2 regions of the Geodermatophilus sp. SYSU D00684 genome follow, and region 2 is predicted to be linked to the other one. Evidence: riboswitches for the same ligand, from Rfam matches in the RefSeq annotation. Region 2 holds a riboswitch; the other holds the start of a gene.
The links. Region 2 has a riboswitch for cyclic di-AMP ahead of ACI79L_RS21105 (C40 family peptidase). Riboswitches for the same ligand answer to the same signal wherever they lie in the genome.
Positions count from the first base shown of each region.

Region 1: linked by a shared signal. The riboswitch ahead of ACI79L_RS00580 (aggregation-promoting factor C-terminal-like domain-containing protein) and the one ahead of ACI79L_RS21105 (C40 family peptidase) in region 2 are both predicted to bind cyclic di-AMP.

Region 1 covers NZ_JBJGZI010000001.1:113,224-118,583, forward strand. The annotation lists gene ACI79L_RS00555 (M18 family aminopeptidase) at 1-6, shown strand, start outside; gene ACI79L_RS00560 (hypothetical protein) at 1-422, opposite strand, end outside; gene ACI79L_RS00565 (DUF72 domain-containing protein) at 488-1,216, opposite strand; gene ACI79L_RS00570 (SDR family NAD(P)-dependent oxidoreductase) at 1,233-2,075, opposite strand; gene ACI79L_RS00575 (class I SAM-dependent methyltransferase) at 2,099-2,758, opposite strand; gene ACI79L_RS00580 (aggregation-promoting factor C-terminal-like domain-containing protein) at 2,766-3,656, opposite strand; cyclic di-AMP (ydaO/yuaA leader) riboswitch at 3,936-4,096, opposite strand; gene ACI79L_RS00585 (hypothetical protein) at 4,248-5,045, opposite strand.
Region 2 covers NZ_JBJGZI010000035.1:29,646-35,005, reverse strand. The annotation lists gene ACI79L_RS21115 (D-alanyl-D-alanine carboxypeptidase family protein) at 1-1,662, shown strand, start outside; gene ACI79L_RS21110 (hypothetical protein) at 1,774-2,061, shown strand; cyclic di-AMP (ydaO/yuaA leader) riboswitch at 2,222-2,403, shown strand; gene ACI79L_RS21105 (C40 family peptidase) at 2,420-3,625, shown strand; gene ACI79L_RS21100 (M48 family metallopeptidase) at 3,795-5,120, shown strand; gene ACI79L_RS21095 (glycosyltransferase family 4 protein) at 5,117-5,360, shown strand, end outside.

The DNA.
Region 1 (5,360 bases), on a different contig from region 2:
GACTGAGCGGGCGGCGGCTCCTGGCCGGGAGGCGGCTCCTGGCCGGGAGGCCGGCCGGCCGGGGCGCGGCGGAGGACGTCGGCGAAGGACTCCTCCAGCCGCGCCCAGGTGCCGCTCCACTCGACGAGCGGCTCGAGGATCCGCTCGAAGACCGCGAGCTGCTCGTCGAAGGCCTGCAACTGCCCCATCAGGCCCTCGACGAGCTGGCGCTGCGCCCGCACCGACGCCGCGATCGACCGCACCTGCGCCGCCGACATCGCCCCGGGCGGCGAGGGCAGCCGCGGCAGGGAGAACCCCGACGGGACGGCGCCGGCGGCCAGCCGGGTGGCCCGGTCGGTGAAGCCGCGCAGCTGCGCCACGAACTCCTCGACCGACCGTGCCACCAGCCCGCCGTCGCGGGGCCTGTCCTCGGACTCGCTCACGCGCACCTCCCCCGGCTCTCCCCGCCCGGTCGGCGGGACCCGGCCCAGTCTCGCGGCTGCGGACCTCAGCCGCCGGTCAGCGCGCGCAGCGTCCCGGCGTTGCGGACGGCGTGGCCGTACCCGTCGTTGTTGAAGTACGCGTAGACGTCGCGGCCCTGCCCGGCCCACTCGCCGATCCGGTCGGCCCACCAGCGCAGGTCGGCGTCGGGGTAGGAGCCGGCGTACAGGTGGGCGGCGTCGGGCCCGTGCAGCCGGACGTAGACGAACGGCGCCGTCGCGCGCAGCACGCACGGCAGGCCGGCGCCGCTCATCACGCAGTAGGCGGCGCCGTGCCGCTCGAGCAGCGCGAACACGTCCTCGTCGTGCCAGCTCGGGTGGCGGAACTCCACGGCCACCCGCATCCAGTCCGGCAGCAGGCCGAGGAAGTGGTCGAGCCGGGCGTCGTCGCGGGCGGCGGCCGGGTGCAGCTGGACCAGCAGCACCGCCCGCCGGGGCCCCAGCTCGTGCCAGGCCGCGGTCATCCGCTCGACCCACGCCTCGGGGGCGTACAGCCGCTTGGCGTGGGTCAGCCCGCGCGGGGCCTTGACCGACAGCTGGAAGCCCTCGGGCAGCCGCTGCCGCCACCCGGCGAAGGTCGCGGTGCGCGGCCAGCGGTAGAAGCTCGCGTTGAGCTCGACGGTGCCGAACCGGCGGACGTAGTGGGCCAGCCGGTCCCGGGACGGCGTCCCCGGCGGGTAGAGGACGCCCTCCCAGTGGTCGTAGCTCCAGCCCGACGTGCCGACGTGGACGGTCACCGGGGACCCCGCGGGGTCAGGCCGCCCGGCGCAGGCCGGCCAGCCGGGTGGCGGCGGCGAGCACCCGCCCGTACGAGCCCGGCGCCAGCCGCACCAGGACGTCGGGGACGACGGCGCTGGCGCCGATGAGCAGCCGCGGCCGGCGCCGCTCCACCGCCTCGACGATCCGCTGCGCGGCGCGGTCGGCCGGGTAGCGCAGCAGCCTGGCGAACTCGCGCTTGCCCCGCTCGGCCTCCGCGGGGTCGGCACCGCTGGCCACGCGGGCGGTCTCGGCGATCCGGGTGGCGATGCCGCCGGGGTGCACGCTGGTCACGCCGACGCCGTCCTCGGCCAGCTCGTGCCGCAGCGCCTCGGTGAACCCGCGGACGGCGAACTTGCTCGACGCGTACGCCGCCTGCCCGGCCGGCGCCATGAGCCCGAAGAGGCTGGAGACGTTGACCAGGTGCGACCCGGGGTTCCCCTTCAGCGTGGGCAGCAGCGCGTGGGTGAGCCGGACGGCGGCGCGGAAGTTGACGTCCATGACCCACTCGAACTCCTCGAGGGTCACCTGGTCGAACCGCCCGCCCAGCGCGACGCCGGCGTTGTTGACCAGCAGCGTCGTCGCCGGGTGACCCGCGACGACCCGGTCGGCGGCCTCGCGCAGCTGCCCGGCGTCGGCGAGGTCGGCGACGACAGTGTCCACCGACCGGCCCGGGGAGGCCGCGCGGACCGCCGCCGCGACGCCCTCGAGCCGCTCGGCGTCGCGGTCGAGCAGCACGAGGTCCGTGCCGCGGGCGGCCAGCCGCGGGGCGAGCGCGGCGCCGATGCCGCTGGCCGCCCCGGTGACGACGGCGGTACCGGTGAAGGCGTAGGGGCGCACGCGGCGACCGTATCCGGCGGCGCTCAGGGCAGCCGCCACACCGTCGTCCGGCGCAGCCCGGGCCCCTCGGTCTCGGGGACCTCGTACACCGCGGCGGGCTCCAGCCGCTCGTGCGGCAGGTACGGGCGGCCGGGGTCGCCGATCAGCACGGCGCAGCCGCGGGCCCGCGCCCGGTCGAGGAAGGGCAGCACCCGCCCGGTCATCTCCCGGTCGTAGCAGACGTCCCCGGCGACGACGACGTCGACGGCCGGTGGCTCCCGGTCCAGCACGTCGCCGGTGACGCTGATGCCGGTCACGCCGTTGAGGCCGGCGTTGACACCGACCGCCGTCCGGGAGAACGGGTCGACGTCGCTGGCCAGCACCCGGCGGGCGCCGGCGAGGACGGCGGCGACGGCGACCAGGCCGCTGCCCGACCCGAGGTCGAGCACCGTGCGGCCCACGACGGTGGCGGGCGCGTCGAGCAGGTGGCGGGCCAGCGCCTGCCCGCCGGGCCAGGCGGCCGCCCAGAACGGCGGCTCCTCCCCCGCCCCGCCGGCCGCGGTCTCCATCGCCTCCCACAGGGCGACGACGTCGTCGGCGACGTGCAGCCGCACCTCGGGGACGAGCGAGGGCCGGCGCACCTGGGTGTGCGCGCGGACGAACCCCGCGGGCACCACCCGGGTGGCCGGCCCTCGCTGGATCACCTGGGGATCAGTACCAGCCGGTGGCCTGCGAGTGCGCCCAGGCGTCGCACGGCGAGCCGTAGCGCTCCTCGATGTAGATCAGGCCGGCGTCGATCTGGCGGTAGCCGTCGGAGGTCTTGGCGATCCCGGTGCTGGCCCAGGTGGAGTCCAGGAACTGCGGGATGCCGTAGGCGGTGCTGGTGGGGTTCTGCGCGTTGGGGTTCCAGCCGCTCTCCTTGCCCCACAGCTTCTCCAGGCAGGAGAACTGCTCGCCGCTGCCGACCTTGCTCAGCGCGTAGTCCTTGAAGGAGCCGGAGGGCGCGGCCGGCGCGGCCTCCTCGGCGGCCTGCTCCTCGGCGGCCTGCTGCGCGGCGGCGGCCTCGGCGGCGGCCTGCGCCTCGGCGGCCTGGCGGGCGGCCTCCTGCTCCGCGGCGACGCGGGCGGCCTCGGCCTCGGCGGCGACGCGGGCGGCCTCGGCCTCGGCGGCCTGGCGGTCGCGCTCGGCCTGCTCGGCGGCGAGCTGCGCCTGGGCGGCACCGGCCTCCTGCGCACTGCGCTCGGCGCGCGAGGCGGCGACGTCGGCCAGCGTCGTCAGGTCGGGGGCGGTCGCGGCCTGCGCGGCGGCCTGCTGCTGCGGGATGCCCAGCTCGTCGGCGACGCTGACCGCGGTGCCGGCGGTGTCGGTGCCGGCGGAGGCGGCCGGGCCGCTGGTGGAGACGACGCCCACGATCAGCGCGCCGGCCGCGGCGGCGCCGAGCAGGAGGGCCGGGCGGCGCGGGCCCAGTGGCGGGCTGCCGCGGCGGAACAGGCGCCGGCGGGCGGGGGCCTCGGCGGCCGGCTCGGCGGCGTCGGCGAGCGCGGGCAGCTCGCGGGTGGCGGTGTCGGCGAGGACGTCGGGGGTGGCGAGCTCGACGGTCACGGGGGCGTCGGCAGGCGTGTTCGGGACGTGGCGGGACATGAGGGGGTGAGGGCTCCGAGGGAGAGTGCGCGCGGCAGCGGCCCGGAGGCGGACCTCGGGCGTGCGGGTGCGGCGCGGGTCTGGGGGGGTGTGGCGGTACGGGGTCCCCGGCGACGTCGTCGCAGGGAGCGGCAGGGCAGGGGCGGCCGGCGTCAGGCGGACGCGGGGGCGCGGTGTGCGCGCGGGCAGCTGCACCTGCGGGCCGCTTCGGCCCGGAGGCGGGGCATGCGGAGACTCTCCGTTTCTTCCGTGAGCCGCCTACCGAGTTAGCTGACGGGTTCGGGCGGGAAGGAGCCCTACGCGCGCCGGGCCGGAGCTCGGCGGGCGCGATTCACCCCAGTACTGCGGTGGGTCCCCGGCTCGCGTCCACGGGTGCGGACACGACTCGGCGGCGTCCGGCCGGGCTCCCCGGGACGGGGACCTGACGACCTGCCGGACGCCAGCCACCGTACGGTCGTTACCGGTTCGTGACAACGGCCGGGGCCGGAGGTGCGGTCGGGACGCGTGGTGCGGACTCCCCCGTCCCGGAACGCACCTCCGCGTCACCGCTGGTCAGGAGGCCGCGGCGACCTCGGGTCGGCCGGGACCGTGCAGAGGTGTCACGTCGGACACGTCCGTGGCGGACGGCGCCGGACGCGCCCCCGCGCGGGGCTCGGGCGCCGGGTCCTCCCCGAGGCGGGGCAGGCCCCGCTTGTCGCCGAGGGCGTGGACGTCGTCGGGCACGACCCCGGTGACGACGGCGAGCGCCTCGTCCAGCTGCCCGGTCAGCAGGCGCAGCCAGTCGCGCGCCCGGTCGCGCTCGTCGCGTAGGGGCGCGAGCTCGGCCTCGACGGCGGACCGGCGCTCGAGCGCCTCGGCGTCGGCCCGCGCCCGCGCCTCGGCGGCCTCGCGGTCCCGCCGCGCGCGCTCGGCGGCGGCCCCCTCCTCCAGCCGGGCCGCCTCGCGGCGCGCGGCCTCCAGGATCGCGGCGGCCTCGCTGCGGGTCTGCTCGCGGGCGGCGAGCACCGCCTCGCGCATCTCGGCCACCCCGGACAGCCGGGCCTGTGCCTCGGTGAGCGCCTCGGCGCGGATCCGCCCGGCCTCCTCCTCGGCGGCGGCGGTCAGCGCGGCGGCCGCCTCCTCGGCCCGGCGCATCATCGCGGCGGCGTCCTCGGGGCCGGGCAGGCTCTGCCGCTCGCGGACCAGCTGGGCCAGCCGGCGGCGGGCGTTCTGCAGCTCGGCCGACGCGGCGGCGTAGCGGCTGAGCAGGTGCTCGTTCTCCCGGCGCAGGACCAGCAGCTCGGTCTCCGCCCAGGCGACGTAGTCGTCGACCTGCAGGCGGTCGTAGCCGCGCACCGCCCCGGTGAACACCGGCCCGGTGCCCAGCAGGCCGTCGAGCCCGCGTCCCGGAGGCGGTTCGGCGGGGCCGTCCCCAGCCCCGTCCGGAGCAGCTCCCTGTCCCCGCAGCGACATCCCGGTTCCCCCTCGGTGCGCTCCGATCCGGTCCCCCACCGGCACGCCGGCGGGGGGTGATCACAGAGTTCCACCCGCCGGGTGCGGCCGAACGGGCCGACACGGGTGGGCGCGGGACGTGCGGACCGGTCGCGCCCGGACGTGCCGGGCCGGTCACCGTGCGCGGTCGAGAGGTCTCAGTACGGTCACGGCCCCCGGGGGGAATGCCCGGCG
Region 2 (5,360 bases):
GTCCTGCTCGCGGCCCCGGCGGCCGCGGAGCCCAGCGACCAGCCCGGCGGGACCAGCGGGGTCCTCGACAGCGAGGCGCTGGACCGGCTGCAGCAGCGCGCCGCCGAGGTCCAGGCCGACCTGCAGCTGCGGCAGACCGAGGTGGCCGCCGCGCGGCAGCAGCTGGCCGACGCGCAGGCCGACGTCGACGCCGCCCGCGCCACGGTCGACGCCGCCGAGGGCGAGCTGGCGCGGTACCGGGCGGTGGTGGCGCAGTACGCGTCGGCGGTCTACCGGGACGGCGGCGCGCTGACCCCGCTCACCGTGCTGCTCACCGGCGGCGACCCGGCCGACGTGGTCGCGGCGCTGGGCTACCTGGAGGCCGTCGACGCGCACACCGCCGAGGTGGTCGGCGCCGCCGAGGAGCAGCGGCGGGCCGCGGTCGACCGGCAGACCTCCGCCGACGCCGTCCTCGCCGAGGCGCGGCAGCGGGCCGACCGGCTGGCCGGGGAGGTGGCCGACCTGGAGGCCGCCGCCGACGCGGTGACCGCGGAGCTCGACGTCGCGCTCGGCGACGTCGACCGGCAGCTGTCGGACCTGCAGCGCCAGCAGGTCGACGTCAACACCCAGACGGCGGCCAACTGGCGCGCCTACCTCGACCAGCTGCGCGAGGCGGGGGCCGCCGCGCCGCCGGCGGCCGAGCTGCTCGACCCCGTGCGGGGCCTGCCCGCGGGGCTCACCCCGGTCGGCGCGGCCGCCGGCGGCGCCCAGCGCGGCGCCGCGCAGCTGCCGCGCCGGCCGGTGTCGCTGCTCGTGCTGCCCGCCGAGACGCTGGCGGCGGTCACCGCGGCGATGGACGCCCTCGGGCGGCCCTACGCGCCGGGGACGGCCGGCCCGGACTCCTGGGACTGCGGCTCGCTGGTCTCCACCGTCTACCGCGACGCCGGCATCGACCTGCCCGCCGACCAGGCCGGCCTGTTCGCGGTCACCACGCCCGTCGACCCGGCCGACGTCCTGCCCGGCGACCTGGTCTTCCTCGGCACCCCCGAGTCGGGCCTGGGGCACGTCGGCATCGCGCTGGACGCGCAGACCATGCTCGCCGCCGACGCGTGGGCCGGCGCCGTCGTCGTCCGCCGCCTGCCCGCCGACCAGGTGCTGCACGTCGGCCGGCCGAGCCTCGGCCCGCGGCCGGAGGTGCCCGCCCCCGGCCCGGCCGGCGGCGCCCTGCGGGTCGAGTGCGGCAACACCGTCTACCCGCCGAGCTTCGACGGCGCCCGGGCCTGGGGCGGATACCCCAACGGCCTCATCCCGCCGAGCGCGCTGTGCCCGATCGGGGTGGGCGGCCACTCGCTGCGCTGCGACGCCGCGGCGGCCTGGCGGGCGATGAGCGCGGCGTTCGCGTCGGCGTTCGGGCAGCCGCTCTGCATCACCGACTCCTACCGCACCTACGCCGGCCAGGTCCGCCTCTACGGGGAGAAGCCGGCGCTGGCCGCGGTCCCGGGCACCAGCAACCACGGGTGGGGGCTGGCGGTCGACCTGTGCGGCGGCGTCGACGGCTTCGGCACGCCGCAGTACGCGTGGATGGTCGCCAACGCCGGCCGGTTCGGGTGGCTGCACCCGACCTGGGCCGACCCGGGCAACGGCCGCGAGGAGCCCTGGCACTGGGAGTACGCGGGCGGCTGAGCCGGGACTGTCGGTGGCCGTCCCTAGCGTGCCGGGCAACCGACAGGGAGACCCGTCCCGACCGCGGCCCGGCACCGGGCGGCGCGGCCGGGGCACCGGAGGGACACGGCCATGCTCATCGACTGCGACTCGTGCACCGCGCGCGGCGCCGGCTGCGCCGACTGCGTCGTCACCGCCCTGCTGGGCGCCCCGCCCGCGGAGCGGGACACCGGCCCCGTGCTGCTGCCGGTGCCCCCCGTCCCGGCGGCCCGGACCGCCGACGGCGCCCTGCCGCGCCCGGGCGTCGTCGTGGAGCTCGACGACGTCGAGCGGCGGGCGGTGCGGGCGCTGGCCGAGGGCGGCCTGGTGCCGCCGCTGCGGCACCGGCCGTCGCGGGACGGGCGCCGGCGCACGGGCTGACCGGCGGGGGACCACCCGAAACCGGGTACGCACCGGAGTGGCGCGGCTGCTGACCGTGCGTGTTCTCACAGTCCACGCACCCCCCGTTTGTCACAACTGCATCACGTCCGTACTGTGGCGCCGTCCGGCCGGGTGGTCGTCACCCGACGCAGGGTGACCTCGGCCGACACCGCCGAGTCACCGGACGCCCCTCCCCGGAGGTGCGCGAGGTGAGCCGGGGACCCACCGCAGCACTGGGGTGAGTTCTCGTGCGCGCCGGTCCCGACCGGGGCGCGGAGATAGGGCACGTCTTCCCAGCCCGAACCCGTCAGCTAACTCGGTAGGCGGTTGCTGAGGAAGAAACGGAGAGCCGCCGCCCGTGGCGACCCCCCGCCCCGTCCTGGGGCATGCACGCGAGAAGTCCACATCCGCCACCCGCACCACCGGGCCGCACCGCCCGTCGCGGCCCCGCCACCTCGGCCGGGCCACCCTCGTCGGCACCACCGCCGCGCTGACCCTCGGCCTGCTGTCCGGCACCGCGGCCGCCGACCCCGAGCGGGCCGGCACCCCGGAGCAGGCCGCCCAGCTCGCCGCCGAGGCCGGCCACCGGCTCGAGGTCGTCAGCGAGCAGGTCAACGAGGCCCGCGAGGTCCTCGCCCAGCAGCAGGCCGCCGCCGACGAGGCCGACCGGGCCGCCGCCGAGGCGCAGGACCAGCTGCAGGACCTCGACGGCCAGATCCGCCAGGTGGCGCGCAGCGCCTACGCCGGCAACGGCAACGGCGACGGCTTCGCCGGGCTCGACCTGCTGCTGACCAGCGACTCCGCCGAGGACTTCGTCGCCTCGCTGGCCACCCTCGGCCAGATCGCCGACCACACCACCTCCGTCCTCGACCAGGTGAACGAGGCGGCGGCTGCCGCCCGGCAGGCGCAGGCCGGCGCCGAGGCCGCCGAGGCCGCCGCGCAGCGCACCCTCGACGACCTGAGCGCCCAGGAGGCGCAGCTCCAGGACGACATCGCCGACTACCAGGCGCAGTTCGCCGCGCTCACCGAGGCGCAGCGGCAGGCGGCGCTCGCCGCGCAGGAGGCCGGCCTGGCCGCCGGCGCGCAGGCGGAGGCGGGCGACGAGCCGGCCGGCGGCTCGCGCGGCGACAGCGCTCCGGCCGCGACCGGCACGCAGGCCGCGGCCCCGGCCCCGGCCCCGGCCCCGGCGCCGTCGGCGGGCAGCGGCGGCAGCGGTGCCGCGCAGACCGCGGTGCAGACGGCGCTGGCCCAGGTGGGCGACCCCTACGTGTGGGGCGCCGGCGGGCCGAACGCCTTCGACTGCTCGGGCCTGACCCAGTACGCCTACGCGGCGGCCGGGATCAGCCTCCCGCACTCCAGCAGCATGCAGTCGCGCATGGGCGCCGCCGTCTCGCGGGCGGACCTGCAGCCGGGCGACCTGATCTTCTACTACAGCCCGGTCAGCCACGTCTCGATGTACATCGGCAACGGCCAGATGGTGCACGCCTCCACATCGGGGCAGCCGGTGAAGGTCGTGTCGGTCGACTCGATGGGCGGCATCACCGCGATGCGCCGCATCGCTTAGACGAAGGACCACCACCGAGGGCCGGTGACCCCGACGGGTCGCCGGCCCTCGGCGTCCGCGGAGGAGCGCCTTGCGGAGGGAGAGCGCTGCGGAGGGAGAGCGCTGCGGAGGGAGAGCGCTGCGGAGGGAGATCGCGGTGCGGGGCCGGCGCGCGCCTAGGATCGGCCGGGTGAGCAGGGCGGGCGGGACGAGCACCCGCCCCGGCCCCGCGGCCACCCGCCCCGGCCGCACCGGCTCCCGCCGGGCCGCGCTGCTGGTCGCGCTCGTGCTCGGTGCGGCGCTCGTCGTCGTCATCGCCCTCCGCACGCCCTGGACGCTGCTGCCCACCCCGCCCGGCGGCGCGTCCCCGGTCACCGACGACGCCGGGCTGCCCGCCGAGGTCGTCCGCCGCGCCGAGGCCCTCGCCGCCGACATCCGTCCCGCGTCGCTGACCAACCTGGTGCTCGGGCTGGCGGTCTCCGCGCTGCTCGGGCTCACCCGCCTGGGCAGCCGGCTGGTCACCGCGGTCGGCCGCGCGGGAGGCCGCCGCCGGCCGCTCACCGTGCTGCTGGGCACGGTCGCGCTGGTCGTCGTCGGCCGGCTGGTGACGCTGCCGATCTCCGCCTACGGCGAGGTGGTGCGGCACCGCTACGGGCTGTCCACCCGCTCCTGGCCGCTGTGGCTGCGCGACGTCGCGGTCTCCACCGCCATCGACGCCGGGCTCACCGCGCTCGGCCTGCTCGTGCTCGTCGCGCTGGCCCGCCGCGCGCCCCGCACCTGGTGGGCGTGGGCCGCCGGCGGCGCGGCCGCGCTGGTCGTCGCCGGCTCCTTCCTCTACCCGGTGGTCATCGAGCCGGCGTTCAACCGCTTCACGCCGCTGCCGGCCGGCGAGCTGCGCACCGACCTGCTGCGGCTGGCCGAGGAGAGCGGCTCCCCGGTCGAGGACGTCCTGGTCGCCGACGCGTCCCGGCGGACGACGTCGCTCAACGCCTACGTGTCCGGGTTCGGCTCCACCCGCCGGGTGGTCCTCTACGACACCCTGCTGGCCGACGTCCCCCCGGAGGAGATCGAGTCGATCGTCGCCCACGAGCTCGGGCACGTCGCCACCGACGACGTCCTGACCGGCACGCTCATCGGGGCGCTCGGCGCGGCCGCCGCCGTCGCCCTGCTCGGCTGGCTGCTGACCTGGGCGCCGCTGCTGCGCCGGGCCGGCGCCGACTCGGCGGGGGACCCGCGCGTGGTGCCGCTGGTGCTGTTCCTCGTCGCGGTCGGGTCCCTGGTCGCGACGCCGGTGCAGAACCTCGTCTCGCGGCACGTCGAGGCCCGGGCGGACCTGCACGCGCTCGACCTCACCCGGGACGCCGCCGGCTTCGTCGAGATGCAGCGCCGGCTGGCCGAGACGAACGTCGCCGACCCGAGCCCGCCGGCGGCGTGGCAGTGGTTCTTCGGCTCGCACCCGACGGCCGCCGAGCGGGTCGCGATGGCCGGGGACTGGCTGGGGCTGGGCGACCGGTGAGCGACCGCGGCCGCACGCTCGTCGTCACCAACGACTTCCCCCCGCGGCAGGGCGGCATCCAGACCTTCGTCGCGGCGCTGCTCGAGCGCCGCCCCCCGGACTCCCTCGTCGTGCTGGCCTCCCGCTCACCGGGCTGGGAGGCCCACGACGCCCGGCTGCCGTATCCCGTGGTCCGGCAGCGGACCGCGATGCTGCTGCCCACCCCGGCGACCGCCCGCGCCGCGACGGCGCTGGCCGCCG